One region of the Teredinibacter haidensis genome, then DNA from elsewhere that is predicted to be linked to it. Evidence: predicted binding sites of a transcription regulator. Region 1 holds the regulator's gene; each other region holds the start of a gene.

Evidence for each region. Region 1 encodes LexA, which represses DNA repair genes until DNA is damaged. Its sites were predicted from a motif close to ACTGTNTNTANANACAGT; they were not measured.
Region 2: dinB (DNA polymerase IV) is a predicted target of LexA. The motif match lies at 2,203-2,220, and genes of this name have one in related genera.
Region 3: H5715_RS02430 (error-prone DNA polymerase) is a predicted target of LexA. The motif match lies at 2,254-2,271, and genes of this name have one in related genera.
Region 4: imuA (translesion DNA synthesis-associated protein ImuA) is a predicted target of LexA. The motif match lies at 2,508-2,525, and genes of this name have one in related genera.

Annotation. Positions count from the first base shown of each region.
Region 1 covers NZ_CP060084.1:1,960,369-1,965,358, reverse strand. Annotated here, with positions in the region: gene topA (type I DNA topoisomerase) at 1-526, shown strand, start outside; gene H5715_RS07750 (DUF6586 family protein) at 529-1,017, shown strand; gene H5715_RS07745 (hypothetical protein) at 1,364-1,612, shown strand; gene H5715_RS07740 (SulA-like leucine-rich domain-containing protein) at 1,683-2,117, opposite strand; gene lexA (transcriptional repressor LexA) at 2,130-2,732, opposite strand; gene H5715_RS07730 (dihydrouridine synthase) at 2,916-3,191, shown strand; gene H5715_RS07725 (hypothetical protein) at 3,196-3,600, shown strand; gene H5715_RS07720 (DUF6763 family protein) at 3,685-4,005, opposite strand; gene nagZ (beta-N-acetylhexosaminidase) at 4,403-4,990, shown strand, end outside.
Region 2 covers NZ_CP060084.1:38,269-43,258, reverse strand. Annotated here, with positions in the region: gene H5715_RS00195 (ExbD/TolR family protein) at 285-701, opposite strand; gene dinB (DNA polymerase IV) at 970-2,034, opposite strand; gene H5715_RS00185 (hypothetical protein) at 3,097-3,876, shown strand; gene H5715_RS00180 (hypothetical protein) at 3,967-4,563, opposite strand.
Region 3 covers NZ_CP060084.1:584,704-589,693, forward strand. Annotated here, with positions in the region: gene H5715_RS02430 (error-prone DNA polymerase) at 1-2,240, opposite strand, end outside; gene H5715_RS02435 (hypothetical protein) at 3,559-4,413, shown strand; gene H5715_RS02440 (hypothetical protein) at 4,558-4,990, shown strand, end outside.
Region 4 covers NZ_CP060084.1:632,858-637,847, reverse strand. Annotated here, with positions in the region: gene H5715_RS02660 (ROK family protein) at 1-832, opposite strand, end outside; gene H5715_RS02655 (ArnT family glycosyltransferase) at 947-2,407, shown strand; gene imuA (translesion DNA synthesis-associated protein ImuA) at 2,544-3,359, shown strand; gene H5715_RS02645 (Y-family DNA polymerase) at 3,362-4,921, shown strand.

The sequences.
Region 1 (4,990 bases):
GGATATGCAGTTAAAATCCGGTCGATTCGGGAAGTATTTTGGGTGTACCAGTGAAAGCTGCAAAAACACCCGTAAGCTTTTGCGAAGCGGCGAAGCGGCGCCACCGAAGATGGACCCGGTGGATATGCCCGAGCTTATCTGCGAGAAGGTCGACGATCATTACGTATTGCGAGATGGGGCGAGCGGTCTATTTTTAGCCGCAAGCCAGTTCCCGAAAAATCGTGAAACTCGCGCGCCAAGAGTTAAGGAGTTACTGCCACACAAGGACGAGATAGATCCAAAATACCGCTTTTTGTTTTCTGCTCCAGCGCAGGATGAGGATGGCATCGATACTTTGGTTCGCTACAGTCGCAAAACCAAAGAGCAGTACGTGCAGTCGGAAGTGGATGGTAAGGCAACCGGCTGGAAGGCGTTTTACAATAATGGAAAATGGGATGTGTCGGCAAAAGCAGCGCCAAAACGCGCTACAGCCAAAAAAGCGCCCGCAAAGAAAAAACCAGCCAGTAAAAAAGCTGCGAAAAAATAATCGTGGCAAGCTTCGATGAAGATTGTCGACGAGCAGTTGATCTGCAGTTGCTTTACGTGCGCAAACAATTAGATGTTGCTCAGGATGCTGAAAACCAGCTGAAGGCGTCATGCGCGCAGGCTGTGGTATTACAGTTGCGGCTAGGTATTAACGCCTATCTACGGGAAATAACCGAGGCCAACTTATCGGGAGGTCTTGAATACTCCTGGTTGGATGCTCTTGATTTGTCCAATGCTGATTTCCGCCTGCAGGAGCTTAAATTGTTAGCGAAGAACTCTGGTGAGTGGCTGTCAAAGCTCAACTTCCTTTTTCGCTCGCTGCTTAATCTACAAGCAATTCCCCCTACAGAACATATTCTGGATAGTGTTGTGATAGCCCGCACCGGCTCAGCCACGGCGTTAAGCTCCCCAACTGTGAGTGAGTTGGAAAATATCTACCTGGCCTTTAAAGCCTTGGTGCTCCAGCAGCGAGAGTTGGCATCCGAGCATTAGGGAAGCTCTGGCCAAGTCCAGCACTATTCTGTGTTAGCCCAAAACGTTCATTTACAGGGCGAGCTTCTTCGCTAGTAGCCGCAACGCAGGAAGTAGGTGTTTTGGCCTCGCGTTATGAGGCCTCCGGGTTTTCTCTATCTCTGTCTTATCTTTTTTGAAGACGGACGTACTCCTGTAAATATTTACCTTGGTCTTGAATAAGCCAAGAGCCCACAACATTCCTGGACTTAATCAGAACTTCCCCGAGGCATTTTGCGGCAATTGGTTATTCGCGAGGACAGAAAATGGTACACTTCATGGCACACAAAAGAATGAAATAAGCAGCAGTGATTGAACTTGGGGATTTATGTCGACTTTGTACGAAATAGTAGAGCTGGAAGATGGTGAAATAGCTTTGCAGAAAGCCGATGAAAAGGGTGAGCCGCTGGTGCGTATCCGCTTTTCTGAAGAATCGCTTTATTATTTAAATGACGCCAAACTCGATGTCGCCAAGGCAATGATTGAAGCCGGGCTGGAGGCTGCGAGTGAGCTTCAGGACGAAATGGCCGCTGTTACTGACGCAGAGAAAAGCGGTGAGGGAATGATTCTTCATTAGTGCCAGCATACGTTGATCGGTTTGGCGTGTGAATTGTAAACGCCCCTTCCTCTGCTTACCTTCCAGATCGTTATCGAAATCTCAGTGTAAGACCCCGGCACAAGCCTTGGTTGCAGGCGCTTTCAAGCTTGCTGAATTCAGAATCTGTCAGGCTACTGACTTCCGCTACCACCGTATCGCTATTGCCGTTGGCAAGTGCTTCCCAGTAAAGCCAAAGAATATCATTTGGCGTATCGGCGTAAACAACGCGTACCTTCTCAAGATTAAAGCGGTAACGACTTAACAATCCTTTAGTGACGCCTTTTGGAGCAATCCAAGTGAACCATCGGGTCTGACTTTGTTGGCTTAGGTGGGCCAGCATCGGCATTACAAGGCTGTAGTCGTTTTCGCCTAAGTGTGAGCGGGTAAGCACGATTTCAGTTAGGCTGGCGCTCTGGTCTCGAAGCTCGGCATTGGCTATGTTCTTGGGCGTAGCCTGTAGGGTGTGGGGCGCTGGAATTGCCATCAACTGATCCTCTTAGCTTCGACGTATGACACCAACACTGATGCCTTCGATGGCAAAGTGTTCGTCGCGTAAATCGACTTCTATAACGTCAAAGTCGGGGTTTTCTGGCCATAGTTCGACAATGGCACGATTTCTTTCGCGCTTAAAGCGTTTTACTGTGACTTCATTCTCAATGCGCGCGACCACAATATCGCCGTTACGCACTTGGTCTGTTTTGTGAACGGCAAGTAGATCTCCGTCAAGAATACCGGCATCTTTCATGCTCATTCCGTGAACTGTCAGCAGGTAATCTGCCTGAGGATGAAAAAAAGCATTGGGAATATCGCAGTAGTCTTGAATATGTTCTTCTGCGAGTATGGGGCTACCTGCGGCCACTCGGCCAACCAAGGGAATACCGCTTTGCGTTTCCGGTAGCCGAATGCCGCGGGAGGCGCCAGCGATCATTTCAATCGCGCCCTTACGGGCAAGGGCTTTAAGGTGTTCTTCAGCGGCGTTGGCCGATTTAAAGCCCAGGATGTCGGCTATTTCTGCCCTTGTGGGTGGGTATCCAGTGTCTTGAATATGGGTTTTGATCAGGTCCAGAATCTGTTGTTGTCTTGCGGTAAGCTTGATCATGATTTACTCCGGAGCCTATAAAAGTTCAGGTGAATGTACATTTGTTTCTTCTGTCTGTTCGGATGTACAGTATCTGTCATTATATACAGTGTTTTGCTGGAGGCAACTTTTTTTTGTTGTGCCTTGAAGTTGCACCATTTACACCTTGCTCTGGTAAACTGGGGTCAGCTTGGGAGGTGCTATATGGTTAATGGTGTAGAGCAGCGAGAACTGAAGCGCAAACGTGGTATACGAGCTGGTTTAGCGAAGCTCAAAGATCGCGTCGATATACGGGTTCGCGAAAAGGCTATTGAGCGCGCAAAAACCCGTATCTATTTACATGGTCGAAAGCCAGAGGATTATGATCAGGATGTTCTCGAAGTTATCGTCAAAGAAGAGGAAGACAAAATTAAAAGCGAGTTTAAGGATAAAAGTATCTTGTTACTGTTGGCGGCACTTGGGCTGTCTTTCTGGACCTAAGTAAATGTTCAAGTTTCTGGCAAAATCATTTGTTGCGACGGTACTGTGGGGGCGCTACAAGCGACTGGTTCTTTCGACGATATTACTGTTTGTCGCTTACTTTATCGTGTCAATGGTCCACGATGATTATTTAGAGTATTCACTCGCGGTTGGAGCAGCGCAGTCCTTAAGTTGGGCATATTTAGCCAAGTGGGTTGGTATCGCGCTACTATCTATCGCTTACTATCTTTTTAATTTCCCTCCTTCTGTTTTTACTCGAGAGAAAAAGCAAAGTTCAGAGCCTGATGGCACCAAAGACAATACGTTAGGGTCTATCGAAAGTACGGAAGTTGGCGATCCGTTCAATCATATTCGCAAGAAAAAAGTGTTAAAAGGTAGAGGAGAGGCCGGTTTAAAGGGTGGTGACTAAGGATGTTACAACGGCTTTACGATACTTGGTGGAAGGGCGGGTTTCGCTGTAGCTGTATTGGCCCTCTCCGTTTGAGAGGGTGCTCTAGGGGAGGTCGTCGAACCCGGTAAAGGATTCCGGTTCAATCATTTCAAGAGGGTTGTTATAGTTGCTGTTAAAATGATCTGGGCTGTCTTCCCATGTGTCGGAATAGGAGGAACCGTAACCTGCATTTGCATCTTCAGGAGCTGCAGCGGAAAGGAGATTTAGCTGCCCCCAAGATTCAAGCTCGAACTCGTCAATGTCGCCATCTTTATATTGAACTTCAATGGTGCTGCTGTCTTCATCAACAGCAACAATTTCAAACAGTTGCATACTGGACGTATCTTGAAACCAACTACCTATAATCGGAAATATCTTGGCCATAACCAACCTCCACTCTATGCCGTTAAAGCTAACACTTCCTTGTTGCTTGCGCACTTGGTTTCGTTAAAATATGGTGAAAATGTACGTGTTTAGCGTGGGGCTGATATTCGTTCCGTAACAGATTGAAAAATAATAGGTTTTTGGGTTTTCTTTAAGCCTAAATACAGCGTCTATAAAATTCGGAGCTATAGCCAATAAAGCGTAAAGATTAAAAAAGTCTATAAAGTGGGCATTGTATATCATGGTTTGTTAAAGCGAATAGTAGAAATTACGGTTTTATAAGAATGAGAAATCATTTTATTCGTAAGTGAAAGTAGGTCGATGTATACGTTTCTTGCGTTGCGTCTCAATTGCTTAACACGCTAATTCACAGAGTGACTAAGGCAGCTATAGAGCTATGGGGAAAAAATATTTGGGGCCTGTTGTTGTCGACATTGAGGGTTTGACATTAACAGATGAAGACAAAAAAATGCTTGCCAACCCCTGGGTTGGCGGCATTATTTTGTTTGGAAGAAATTATAAAGACCGCCAACAGCTGGAAAAGTTGGTGCAGGGTATTCGTGGAGTGAATTCCGCACTGATTGTTGCGGTTGATCACGAAGGCGGTCGCGTACAACGTTTTCGTTCGGGTTTCTCGCGCATTCCTGCCATGCAGCAATTGGGTGTTGTTTTTAGAGGAGACTCTGAGCGTGGGCTTGCGCTTACTAAATCTGTTGGTTGGCTGTCGGCAGCGGAATTGTTGGCTTCCGGGCTGGATATTAGTTTTGCGCCGGTCTTAGATGTGGATTGCGGTCTAAGCGATATTATTGGCGATCGCAGTTTTGGTCAGAACCCCGAAGATGTGACTCTCCTCGCCGCTGCTTTTATGGATGGCATGCACGAGGCGGGCATGGCGACGACGGGTAAGCATTTTCCAGGGCATGGCGGTATCAAGGAAGACAGTCATTTGGAGTTGCCGGTGGATGATAGAACTCTGGATGAGCTT
Region 2 (4,990 bases), 1.9 Mb from region 1:
TCGTCGCTGCGTATTAAAAGAGCTAGAGACGTTTTCACTGGGATCAATATCGAAGTACAAGGTATGAAACACTGGTCCCGCCAAGCGAGGCGCCTCCGCAGGCGCTCGAAACCAAAAACAGAAGAAGTCTTAGAAAACCAGTAGATATGCGGATCAATAAGAACATGCGTTGTGAATAAATAAAGGGTTGGACAACAGCACAGTAATCGCTGCAAATTCGAACCAAAAAAAAGCCACTGAACAGTGGCTTTTTGCTTTTAGTGCTCTTTAAGACGCGACGCTAACTAATTCTTTCGCGGAATTAGGGACACATCATAAATGTTTGCTTCTCGCGCGGCATCGGCAATCGCGACATAGGAGGCCGTGGAAGCCTGCTCATGGGCCATAACGACCACGCCACCCTCTGGGCTTTCAGCGCTTTTCTGTGCGATCAGGGAGCGTACGGAGCGGATATCGACACGACGCTGGTCAATGTAAATTTCATCGTTAGCGTTGATCTGAACCAAAATACTCTTACTTTCGGTTTCGGGAGGTGGCAGGTTTTCGGTGTTTTCTGGCACATTCAAACCCAGCGATTTTTCTTTGATAAACGATGCTGTCACGATGAAGAAGATCAGCATGATGAACACCACATCTAGCATTGGTGTCAAATCAATCTCAGCCTTATCTTCGGCCGATTCAATGCGTTTTCTACGACTCACAATTTATTCTCCACATTCGATAATGAAATCGCGATCTCTGCCGAAGCGGAGACTCGCTGCCAGTATACAGCGAAAAGCGATTCTATTGCCCTAGAGAGTAGATCAGCTCCATCACAATCGCAATGTATTGCTGTTGTGCAGCAAAGTTGTCTTTCCCGGCAATCCGGCATTCTACACGATCTTTTACCTGTCTGCTCGTCATTTAAGTTGTGGTCGTTTTTTGCTCGCCCCAAAACGAAAAACTTCTTTTTGGGGTCTTAGCGCTCTTTTAAAGGGGTAGCAATATCTGTTCGGGGCAGCGTTCGGACTGAGCAAACCGAAAGCCTACTCCCAGCAGCCGTATCCCCCGTTTCTGCCGGTACCACGCTGCCAACAATAAGCGCATAAATTCCGGAGCTTCAAAAGGGTCAGTAAGATGTGAAACCTTCGTTTCCAACACCGTTTGCTCAAAATTATCGAATTTTAGCTTCACAAATTTTTTACTTATCGGATACTTATTTGATAATTTTCCGTAGCGATGCCGGAGGCCAGCAATTAATTCGTCCAAATAGCCAGGCACCTGAGCAGGATCAGAGATATCTTCCGGGTAAGTTCGCTCAATACTCACGGATTTTCGTATGTGGTGAGGCTGAACACAACGACTATCTATGCCTTTACTCATGTCCAGTAGCCTTTGCGCAAAACAACCAAATTCCTTCGCCAATGTATTGGGATCAAATTCCTTAAGGTCTTGACAATTCAGCAATCCATATCGGGAGAGCTTACGCTCAGTGGCCGGACCAACACCGGGAAGTCTCGCCAGAGGAAGCTTACTCACAAAGGGTGCCACCTCATCGGGGGGCACAGCAAAAAGTCCATCCGGCTTTCTCCAGTCACTGGCGATTTTTGCCAAGAATTTAACGGGCGCCACACCGGCAGAGACACTAATTCCCAATTCCGCTCGAACGACCTCCTTTATATTTCTGGCAATCAACGTTGCACTACCTTTCAACAAATCACAGCCCGAAACATCCAGGTAGGCTTCATCAAGAGATAGCGGCTCGACGCACTCGGTATAGCGATGAAAAATAGACAGCAACTGCGATGACACATGCCGATAAAGTTCGATATCGGGCTTTACGATAACCAACTCCGGGCACAATCGTTTCGCATAAGCAGAAGCCATCGCCGATTTCACGCCATATTGCCTGGCCAAGTAATTACAGGTTGCAACAACGCCCCGTCTATCTGGCGCGCCGCCAACCGCAACGGGCAGCTCTGCAAGTTTGGGGTTTTTACGTATTTCCAGCGCGGCAAAAAAACAGTCTGCATCTATGTGGATGATTTTTTTCATTTTCAAGCGACTCTTAACGAACTCACGGCTCAACAAGCCCGCTCATATAAAATATGGGCGCCAACAAGACCGAATGCGGTACGAGCCTTATCGGCGACAAACATCGTCAACGGACAGCAATGGTACTTCCCACTCAAAACGTCTTTTAGGCTAAACAACACACATAGTACTGTTTATTAATACAGCCCGCAAAGGCTATTTATTCCTACCTGGCAGGCCCAAAGACAATCTAAATTTTCTCTCACGCCCAAGCGCGTCTGCCGTCTAAGCGTGCGATGCTGGCAACACCGCCCGCCTCTACACATTAAAACCCAAAAGAGTGGAAGCGCCTTTCAATAACGCATCCAGTAAAGGAACACTTTGTATTACGTCCATACACACTAGGCTGAGCAGCGCATACACAGGCTTTTTCAAAAACTCCCGGGTATTGAGCGGTGACCTTTACAAAGCATAAAACGGGATTTGAGAGTGTTTCAACAACTATTCTAAATTTAGATATGAATAAAAATGCGAAATAACCGATTTTATGTGTCAAACCGATCTCGACGGACATAAAACAATTTCATTTCGCCATAGAATTACAAGGTCAATGTGGAAGTCCCTTAAAGAGGTAAAGTCAATCCTATTAATTCAACGTTAAACTACTCCATACGAATGGGAATACTGATTATTTTCTAAAAATTCAGTAATTCCACCGAAATCGCGTTTATGCGTAAGTGTACGAAGTTAATTACAGTCTAAAACAATGCTACCAACCACAAAGGATATTAGCGTTTCATTAAAATATCGCTGCACAACTAGCGAATTTTTGAGTTCTACATTTAGTTCACGCATTTGCTTTAAGTAAGTGAAATTTCGGCACCCAATTAAACGCTTTTATTTAATATGGATCCGCGTAAAAATGCGAAAAATAGTTAAACAGGCAATGAAAATCTTTTTTTTATTAAAAAACACTAAAAAAGCATGCTAAATCGATGAAAAAACTTGAATTTTTCTTGTTATTTCGTAATGTAGTGCTACAACTTTCATAAGTACAACCAACAAAGGGTAAGGGTAATTACTATGGCCGCTAGAAAAGCAAAAGTTGTCGATTCTGTCGCCGCGCTAGAAAAGGAACTTTCAGCGTTAAAGGGCAAACTGGAAAAAGCTCGTTCAGCAAAGTTAAAATCTGCTGAAGCAAGCGTAAAAACTGCCACAATTCAATCAACATCTGCAGCGAAGAAAGCATCTACTGCGAAAGCAAAAGTCGCCTCCATTCGAGCCAAAAAGAAATCGGCTGCTCAAACCAAGCAATTGGCTGCAGCAAGAAAAGTAGCTGCGGCTACATCCGCCGCCGCCAACACTATAAAAAGTACATTAACTGAGGCAAAAACAGCCCTCGCCACAGCAAAAACTGAAGCAGCTCAAGCCTCGGCACTAGAAAAGGCCATCGCAAAAGAGGAAGCTGCATATATAAAGAAAGTTCAAATAGCTGAACAATCCGCTGCAAAGAAAGCGGCTGCCGCCGCTAAAGTTGCCGCTAAAAAGGCCGCAATCAGAGAGAAAGCTACCGCTAAAAAAGCCGCTATAAAAGCCAAAACTGCTGCAAAGAAAGCTTCTATCGCAGCGAAAACCAAAGCAAAGAAAGCAGCTGCAAAAGCGAAAACAAAGACAAAGGTAAAAACGGCTCCTAAGGCTACAACCAAAGCCGCACCTAAGCGTCGTGGTCGTCCTGCAGCCAAGAAAGCGGCTCCTAAAGCTGCGGCCAAGCGTCGTGGTCGTCCTGCGGCCAAGAAAACGGCCCCTAAAGCTGCGGCCAAAGCAGCTCCTAAGCGTCGAGGTCGTCCCCCCAAGCAAGCATAACTAGCATCCCGCTTTAAAGAAGGCGCCTAACGGCGCCTTCTTTTGTTTTGAAACTCAGATGTTTTGAAACTCAGAAATAACGTTTTCAGTCTACTTTCGAGGTTTAATCACCACCTCTGCCGATTTATCCGTACCAACCCGGCATGTTGCCCGATATTTTAAGGGTGTGCCTGCAATATTTTTTGCATCGAATTCCATAATAAATACCGCACTGTCGTCATTAAACTCCAACGGATTGGCTTGCTCTGGGGTATGAAGCTGTAACCCAAGCATAAATATCGTTTGTTTTTGGAATTCGTCCAAGCAGGACTCGCGGTAATCCTGTTTACGCTTTTCTTCTAACATCCTTAGCCGCTCAACCTCTTTTACGCTTAAAGGCCCTTCAGTGGGAGCTTTATGCGTAAGCGTTTCTTTGCTCACGCCATCAACCATTTCGTTGTAACTCAAACCATCTTCGCGACGGCACTGTATTCGAAAAATGGGGCGATTTTTGCTGCTTTGCTCAAAATCGAGTGTTCCCCGTAAAACTTCAACACAAATATCCAAGTTTTCTGCAGCCTGAGCAGACTCTTTTAAATCCAAATAATACTTGTGGTATTTAGCTGGCAACCACAATCTTTCTTCGTTGATTGCTACTGCAGGCATAACATAAAGTATTCCTATAAGCGAAATCAGTTGCCAATTCATCGCTTTTAGGGCCTCCCTATACCCGAACATCAAACGTATAGCCAAATAAAACCTGTAAATTGTCTTCATCTTATTCAATACCAAATCAATAACTAGGGCACGTCAAATACCTGCAAGCATCGAACATCCACTTCATTAATATTAGTTGACTTTCCTATGCTCGTATCAATTCGTAGAACGGTGCCACCAAGACGGATATCCGAGATTCGCCCCAAGAACAATCGTTAAAAGCCTATTACAAACGACTCTAGCTGCGAGCAGGCAACGCATTTGTACATGGTCGCACCTCTACAAATGGAACTTGGCCACTTACAAAGAGGAGGATAAAAGCAAAGCCGCAACCTTCGTGCTCCTTGCTCGAGCAGCAAGACTTGCACCTCCGTTTCAAATTGGGAATCAACCAAATACAAGAGCCACAACAATGATA
Region 3 (4,990 bases), 1.4 Mb from region 1:
TGACTATTTAACAGGGCGCAATAAAAAGCTGCCGGGTGATGACATTTTAGCCACGATGAGGCATAGCATAAAAGCGCAAAACTGGCGGAGTGTGATTCGGGAAAACCATAGCCGCCAAAACCTTTAATTTGTTCGAATAGACGCTGGGCAAACTCTAGTGGGTAACCATTATTAAGCAGACCTTGAATAAATTTTTCTTCAAACTGCAGCAGGTTGCCATTTTTCCCCCAGCTGGCCATGGCTCTGCGCAGATTATCGGCTTCGCCACCACTGAATCCCGCAGCGACCATCGCTAAACGTATGGCCTGTTCTTGAAAAATGGGTACACCTAAGGTGGATTTAAGAACGGCTTCAATCTCCGGGCTTTGATAGCTAACAGGCTCCAGGCCGTCGCGCCTGCGCAGGTATGGATGCACCATATCGCCTTGAATTGGGCCGGGACGAACAATGGCAATTTCAATCACCAGATCGTAAAAATTTCGGGGACGTAAACGTGGCAGCATGGACATTTGTGCGCGCGATTCAATTTGAAAAACGCCGATACTGTCCGCAGCGCAAAGCATATCGTAGGTATCTGGATCTTCGCGGGGAATGTCGGCCAGGGTTTTAATGACTGGGTTATACCGGTGTACAGTTTCCAATGATTTTTTCAGCGCGGTGAGCATCCCAAGCGCCAGAATATCCACCTTTAACAAGCCCATGGATTCAAGGTCGTCTTTATCCCACTGAATGATCGTGCGCTCCGGCATACTGGCATTTTCCAAGGGTACAAGATCACTAATTTTCCCCTGCGTAATCACAAAGCCACCCACATGCTGAGACAGGTGGCGGGGAAACCCGAGAATCTCTTCCACCAGAGAGAAAAACTGTTGCAGTATTTTTTGTTGCGATTGTAAACCCGCCGCTTCTATGCGTTGAATTAAATCGCCGGTTCTATCCCACCAGGCCAGAGATTTTGCGAGATGATCAACGAGAGCGGGCTCCAGCCCCAGCGCCTTGCCGACATCGCGAATGGCACTGCGGGAGCGATAGCTGATAACCGTCGCCGCCAAGGCCGCCCGCTGGCGAGTGTATTTCCGGTAAATATACTGAATCACTTCCTCCCGTCTTTGATGCTCGAAATCGACATCAATATCCGGTGGTTCGTTGCGCTCCCTAGAAATAAATCGCTCGAATAAAACATTAATTTGTCCCGGCGCAATTTCGGTAATAAATAGGCAGTAACAGACCACCGAATTGGCTGCCGAGCCGCGCCCCTGGCAGAGAATGTTTTGCGAGCGGGCAAAGCGAACAATATCGTGTACGGTTAAAAAGTAATATTCGTAGTGAAGTTCTTCAATCAGCGCCAGTTCTTTTTGCAGAATGGCTTCGGCAAATTCCGGCACACCCTGGGGCCAGCGCTGTTGCTTGCCGTGTGCCACCAATGTGATCAAATGATCGATGGGCTTGGTGTGGCTGGGCACCAGCTCTTGTGGATACTGGTAGCGCAGCTCGTCCAGAGAAAAAACACATTGCTCTGCAATAACGTGAGTTTGGTCAATCAGTTCTGCTGGGTAGAGGGCGTAATACGCTTCAATGGGTTTTAGGCAGGCTTCGGCATTGCTACCCGCTCGGGTTCCCAATTCCGACACGCTGGTAGTGTGGCGGATCGCCGTAAGTACATCCTGCAAAGGTTTGCGCTTGGCATCGTGCATCAGCGCCTGGTCGCAAGCGACCATGGGAATACGATATTTTTCGGCGAGCTGCTGCCAGTGTTCGAACTGCATAATCTCGCCACCACACAGCTGGTGACTTAACCCTAACCATAAACGCTGGTGAAAAGCCGCCTGCAGCGTTTTGGCGAAAAGGACATTGGCGCTTGCAGGGGAGGGTAGCCAGATGATTAGGCAGCTTTGCAGACGAAAGCGCAGGTCTTCCATATGGGCCTCGTACTCTCCTTTCGGTGCGCGGCGGCGAGCGAGAGTAATAAAACCGGAAAGCTCACTGTAAGCCTGCCGATGGGGAGCAATAGCAATAAGGTGGCAGCCGTTGGAAAGATGGAAGCGGCTGCCCACGATAAGCGGGATGCCAGCGTCTTTTGCGGCTATATGGGCTTTAACCGCGCCAGCCAGTGAGCATTCATCCGTAAGGGCGATAGCGCTATAGCCCAACTCTTTAGCGCGTGTCACATACTCATGGGGGTGAGAGGCGCCCTGGAGGAAGGAGTAGTTACTGGTGGTGTTGAGATGAGCATAAAACATAGGGGGTTCGATAGCTGTATTTATATACAGTATAGCGTAGTTGGGTCGCGGGAGGTGACAGCTGACAGAAATAAAGTTGCCGGGCTGAAGTGATGTATCGGCCCTAAAGGAACGGCGATTCTTACGGCAAGGCTCCTCAGAGCATTCTTCATATCGCCTGGGTCTTTTCCCTGCAGCAAAGAATGACGTAAATCTGTCCAAAAGGGTAGTTGGAAAAAAGTCGGCGCCGGATGTTGGACGAGCACGATTCTGAACTAGCAACTACCATCTTCGATCGATCAAGGACTCTGGTATGTGCCAATGCACCAGACACGCCAAGAGGAAACCTATAGTCATGATCCCCTATATTGAATCACCTAATACGTCGATATCTACACCCTTAAGTAAATGGCAGTGGCTAGAAGCTGTTAATAAAGCCATAAACGCTTTGAGCTACCCGGTGAATCTCATCCCACGGGAGTCAAAGTGCTGGTAGGAACGAACTACATTTAAAATACGGTGGTAGTTTGTTAAAAATCCGGTCACATATTGAATTAACGAGCGCATATGTCTTTCATACCGTTTTGGCGATGGAAATGCCGAAAGGAGTGTGTGTTAATTGAGCTGGCGCAACTACCAGCATAGGAGAACTTATATGCTGAAGCTAGAGTGAATAGAGCGTGCCTGTTGGTCACAGCAACATAAAAGGCAATCTATGCACTCAGGCCGTAAACGGGCCAAGCGGGCGCACGGGATAGCGAGCAGAATGTGAGCGGGCTTCGTAAATGTGAAAGGTAAAACCAGAGACTCTACTCTGATGCCTACCTTCGGTAATTGATAGTCTAGATGATAGCTCTACGGCTTTTCCCGTTTGTCTTCGATAAGCTTGCTATTGTTAACCTGGCCAAATACACAATAAAGCTGGCTCGCCTTCTAACTGCAGTTGGAGTGCAAAAGCCACAAAACTACTTGTAGCGATCCGCTATAAGCCGTGAGCGTAGGATTTACAGGGGTTTTGGGCGTACCCATTAAATAATGCACGCGTTGAAAGGCGGTATTTCGTCGTAGTTAATACGGCGTTTTACATTATAATAATATTGTTATGCCCCTAGGCCCAGAATCTCGGTAAAGGATGAATATTAATATCACGTACATTACGACCTGGACAAAGGACAGCGTTTTTCTTTACCCTCTCGTCCTCTCACTTTTTTCAGCCTTGATATTCTGGTTGGTGTTCTCCTTCGTGCCGAATCGCAGGAGGCATAGCAAGATTAGACCCTTGGTCGAGTTGGACATAATCAATGTTCGAAGTGAGTTGTTTGCTCTGTTCGATTGCATCATGAGAGAAAAGAATTTCTCACCATCAAATTTCCAATCTGAAATTCGATCGGGATTGCTCTCTGCTGAAGAAGTCGAGCTTGGCCTTCAGAATAAGTCACTTAATGAGCATTACTTGTACGACCCGGAGATCAGCACCCAAATGTTAGTTGTGGGGCGTGACATCTTCAAGCGCTCAGAGACTATAGATCGGTTGATAGATAAAGCACTAAACTTAAGTCAGTTCGTGAACGCGGATGAGATAATTCTACTTGAGCGAATCAGAGAAAACGTACGGCGATATGACTTTGGTGAGAAGGCGGTTGAGAAGCGTCCAGGCACCAAGATTGGTGGCAGTCAATACCTTCCAGTTATTCCGAACATCTCATACAGAAAGAACAACTTTTCAGAACTTTACTCGCTTTATTTAGAACTACAAAGACTCATTATTAAGCACTTTAGGTACATGGACAGGAATACTGCAATCCACAATGTTCAATATCTTTTCGGCGCAGGCAAGTACAAAGAGTGCATTGCATACGCTCGCGGATGTATTAAATTTGCACCGAACGACAAAATACTTATTTGGAACTACATTGCTAATTGTCTGTACAAAATAGGCCTGAAGAAATCAGCATATCGAAAGCTTTATTATATTTACAAAGACAGGCCCTACAATGGCAGCCTAGTTTCATCTCGGTCCGTCTTGGAGAATTTCGTCAATGACACCAAGGCTGTAGAAGTGCTTTTAAGAACCCATTCTGAAGATGAGTTTGAGCAGCTAAAAACAGTCCTGCAGCAAGAGCGATTGCAACGAGAATGTTTCCTGAAGAAAAATAGGCTGCTTTTCGAGTACTTTGAAAAAAAGAAAGGCTAAGGTTGGAAATTCCGCATAACAAAAATCTGCACCTGACAAATATTGCTACGCTCGATTTTGTGTATGTCGCGTAGCTCCATTTTACACAAAAACGCTCTCCGCAATATTTGCAGGTGAGCTTGGCGTTAGGGGCTAATTGAAATAATGGATAAGTTTTCTAAGGGCATAGAGCTAAAATTTAATTCGCGCTTCCCTGAATGGAAGAAATTTGGTCAACCTACTGATTATGAAGGGGTTACAATTTTTGAGGCAAAAATTCCGTGTCCAAATGGCGGGGAAGAAAATCTTCTGGTTGTGGATACATTTAACGAAGAAGTAACAGTTTCATTTGACGCCTATCACGCCCATTTTGACGACTTTGGTAATAGTGATGCATATGACGATGCTTTAGAGTTTATTCTCCAAATAACAAGTGAAGAGTGGGCGGTAGTGAGTTATTGGTTGGATGAACAATGGAATGGCTCATCACTAGTAAAGGTTTCGGATCTGCCCGATAGCAACTCTGAATATCCAGCTGCAAATAGGCTAAAAATTAAATCCTGGTGCGGAAATTTTGACAAAGAAATCACGTTTAAAA
Region 4 (4,990 bases), 1.3 Mb from region 1:
TACCCAGCCCCGGAAGTACTATGGTGTTTTCAATGTCATCTAGAATAGCCGAATGCTGAATATAGCCGTTCAACCGCTTCTGTACTTTCTCTCGCACCATGGAAATCAAATGACTTTGATCCATAACGCCTCCGCCCAAGATAATCCTTTGTGGCGACAACGTGCAAAAATAGCTCGCCAACGCCAGGGCAATATATTCAGCTTCCATATTCCACGCGGGATGATCTGCCGCCAGTTCGGCCCCCGGTACCTGCCAGCGTTCCTCTATCGCAGGGCCCGCCGCTAGGCCTTCAAAGCAGCTATCGCCATGGTAGGGACACCGCCCCTTGTAACCGTCCTCTGGTAATTTTGGCAAAAAACTATGGCCAAGCTCGGGATGAACCAGCCCGTGCACCAACTGGCCACCACTCACCACACCGCCACCAATACCGGTACCAATAGTCAGATAAATAAAATCGTCTAACCCCTGAGCGGCTCCCCACTTGGCCTCCCCCAACGCCGCGCCATTAACATCAGTATCGAAACCAATGGGAATATCAAAATGGGCCCCTAAAGCCCCCACCACAGAGGTATTAGCCCAACCGGGCTTTGGTGTAGAGGTAATACAGCCGTAAGATGGCGAATCCCTATGTAAATCTATGGGCCCAAAAGAACCCACACCGATTGCCGCCAACTGTTGACGGTAAGGCAGAAAAAAATCGACGGCCCGCTGTAGCGTTTGCTGCGGTGTTGTGGTGGGAAAGCGAATATCCTTAATATCCTCCGGCCCGGTGCCCACGGCACACACAAATTTAGTCCCGCCAGCTTCTATGGCGCCGTATAGTCTGGTCATAAAATCTCCTTAAAACATCGCAAAAAAAACAGTAGAACCGCTAAAGGGTTTGGCTTGACCCATATTCCGCTTCGGTTAAAAATGTGCGCCCATTTATCTAAATAAGTCTCTGCAATGACACACAAGATAAAGCGAAACACATCCCAGCACCTGCTTTGGCTGTGGGGTGCCATTGTATTGTATTTTTTTCTCAATGCATTGACCCAAGTAAGCTTGTCTGGCACCGCCGACCTGGACCAATCAGAACAACTAATCCTCAGCCAGACCTTTCAGCTGGGGTATGGCGCACAGCCACCGTTATACACCTATATCACCAAAACCCTATTCAGCATTACCCAGCCCAGCCTTGCAACATTACTGGTTTTTAAAGCCCTGCTATTAAGCCTGCTTGCGGGTACTTTTATCGGCATAGGCAAACAGCTTAATTTATCTATTCGCCAACAAGTTATTGCGGTAATAGGCCTTGTTTTTATCCCTCAAATTATTTGGGAGTCTCAAAGAGATTTAACCCACTCGGTATTGGTGAGTATTTTGGCTGCCGCGACGCTGCTGCAAACCCTCAGGCTTCAGAGCAAGCTCAGCATTTTTAATTACGCCGCTATGGGCCTACTTATAGGCCTGGGGGTAATCAGTAAGTACAACTATGTATTTTTTATTGCAGCCCTGGCTGGTGCAGTTTTTTACGTACCGGCTTTTCGATCGCTGATCTTCGATAAGCGCGTATTTGTGGGTATTGCTATCGCCATAGCGATTTCAAGCCCCCATATTTTCTGGGCTCTAAATCACTACGGCATAGCCATGGGCAGTATTCATAAAATCGAAGCCAGTTCCGGTAATATTTTTACTGGCCTGACCCAAGCGGGCACATCGGGACTCGCCTATATTTCACCGCTGTGGCTATTTTCCCTTTTACTGTTTTTTGCTACACCCAAAATACACATTAGCACCACAGCGCAATCCCTTTACGGTCGATTTCTCCTTGCCCTGCTTGTATCAGTCGGTATTGTGGTTGCGTTTTTTGTTATTGTCACAGGCGCACAGGAAGTTAAGGATCGCTGGTACCAGCCTCTGTTATTTTTCACTCCTATCGTGGCTGCCTATTTCACGCAGCCTCAAAAAAAATGGCCAGTAAATACCTACATAGGACTGGGACTGGGACTCGCTCTTCTCGTCGCAATTGCCCTCCCCCTAAGGACCCTGATTGCGGAAAAAACCGATAAATCCAACCGCCCCAATATGCCCTACCCTGCGGTTATGGCAGAACTAAAGAGCCAACGCCCACAGGCCAACTTTATTCTGGCAGAAACCCGTATGCTCGGCGGCAACGCCATCCCCGTTTTCAAACAAACCGCCGTCCGCATACCGGAATTCGACATAAGTACCAGGCCTTTTCAGGGTGAAGGCATCGTGCTTTGTATCACACCAAACTGTGAAGACAAACACTTTCAAAACTGGCTTTTAGACAATTACGCCATCAAATCGCAATCACTTAGCTTCAAAACCATCGTGCAACCCTACCACTATATGGACTCGATGTTTTTGACCATTTACTGGGCCAGGGTACAGTTGAATTAAAGCCTGTCAGCACTTAAAACCTTTGAATATACCGTTTACAACTGACAGAGCCCTTCGACCAGCGCAAAAGTTGTACTTGCCATAACACACGCACAGGAGTACTGTATATAACAACAGTGTAAGTGTGTTAGCCAGCATGAAAACTCCCCCCACCCAACCGAAGCCTCCCACACTGGAACAACTCCTCCAGCGCAGTGACATTTGGCGCGGACAAGGACAGCGCTCCAAAGCCAGAAACGTTGTGGATAGCGGCCACCCAGAGCTTAACCGGCAACTGCTTGATCAGGGCTGGCCCACAGCCAGTCTGATTGAAATATGCCAACCAGCAGCAGGGCATGGCGATTGGCTACTGTTCACTCCGGCACTAAAAGCGTGCCTGCAAGCGCAACAATACGCCATTCTCCTTAACCCCCCCGCGCTACCTTTTGCCCAGGGGCTAAAACAAAACGACATTCCGGTAGAACAACTGCTCATTGTAAGGGCTCGTAACAAAACAGATTTTATTTCCTCTTTTATCGAACTGGCCCGAGCCCGCAGCTGCGGCCTGGTACTGGCTTGGCAACCGCAGCAGGCTCTCAGCTACAGTGAACTTCGCAAATGCCAGCTGGCGACGAGCGATGGACAGGGTCTTTACATTCTCTTCCGTTCAAGCCAAGCCATACAGCAAAGTTCCCCCGCAGCTCTGCGGCTGATAGCAGCCTTAGACAAACAGACATTGAATGTCACCTTATTGAAGCAACGTGGGCAACTGCGCCAACAAAGCAAACCACTGGGCCTGCCGCTGTCTAAACACTGGCGGCCTCAACCACCGCACCGTCTACTGGGAGGAAAACCTCGCAACAGCGCTCCCAGCGCCGCCAACGACTGGCTGCTTACCAGCTACCAACCCCGACAGAATATTTTGTCTATTCCCGCCGGCAAGCAAGCTAAGTTAAAGCGGCAATACTCCTAACGATGAAAAATGCTGCACCCAAACGCCAGGAAAAATATTGGCTGGCTATTCGCCTACCCCAATTACCGTTGGAGGTTTTTGGTTTTTTCGAACAAGACCCCACCCCAGTCGTCGTCTGCGACCAACAGAACGTTATCTGTTGTAATCCGCAAGCAGAAAAACAAGGGGTGACATTAAGCATGTCGCCAACAACCGCTCAAATTCTGTGCGAGTGCCAACGGCTGGAAAGAGATAAGCAGCAGGAAGAAGCCGTATTAGATCAATTCGCCGAACAGCTTTACCTGTTCACGCCTTATATTGAGCAACACCTACCCAGCGATACCACCCAAAGCGGTTTCACTATCGAAATATCACGTTCATTAACCCTATTTAAAGGCTTACTGAATTTAATCGCACGGCTGGAAGACACGCTAAAAAAAAGCCCTCACAACTACCGCCTGGGGCTGGGATACAGCGCAACCGCCGCCTGGGTTTTGTCTTATACCAATCAAGTTATCAGCGGTAACGAAGATCGCCAAACGTTCCTAACACAGCTCCACGCAAGCCCTATTGAGCGACTATCCCTATGCCCACAAAACATTATTCAAGCCAAAAAATTAGCCGGCCACATCGCAAATTTGGATAAATCCGGCTTTAGCACCCTCGGTGATATTGCCCAACAAATAGAACAGCAATCCCTTGCCGGTATCCGTAAACGCTGGGGGCAGAATTTTTCACGATTATTAATGGGCCTTTTTAATTTTGATCAGCAACTCAACCAGCCCAGCCTTTTTGAAAAACCTGCTGAAATGTATCAGCCCAAAGAATTTTTCTTCGATAGCATTCAATTTGACTACCCTATTTCCAATATCGAACAACTAATTCAACCGATGGAATTTTTACTCCAACAGCTGAGCCAACACCTGAAACAACGGCAACAACAATCGCAGAAAATCGAATGGATTCTGATGGATATCTATCACAACAAACAAAAGTTTCAGGTCTTTACCAGCGAAGCGCAAAGCCAATGGCCACTATGGTTGGAACTCAGCCAAATACAACTGGAAGCACACACACTCACATTTGAAGTGGATAGCCTGGAGCTCAGTTGCCGCAATACACACGTCATCGGCGACGCGCGACAAACACTCAACTTCGACGGGCAAGAGGCCAAAAACAAAATAGAGCTGCAGCAGGATTTTGCGATAACCACCGCCAAGTTGCGTGCTCGCCTTGGCGACAACGCCCTGTTTAAAATTGCCTACCGCGACAGCCATTTACCAGAGCACAGTAATCTATCCCTCCCCGTTGACCAACACAGCGAAGACACAGCTCCCGAGCATCAGGGGGCACGACCAAGCTGGCTGTTCGATTCACCACTCCCCGTAGAACAACGAAGGGAAAATCTTTACTGGCGAGGCAAACTAACCTTATTGCAAGGCCCAGAACGTATAGAAGGAAATTGGTGGCAGCAGGCCTGCGCAAGAGATTATTTTATCGCTCAGCGGGATGATTATTTACGGCTTTGGGTCTTTTACGATTTATTGAAAAAAAGCTGGTTTGTACAGGGTGTATTTGGTTAAGGAAATACCCCATTGAAAAATGGGGTATTTAAACTGATCATCTACGGCCTAAGAACATTGCCTGCCGAA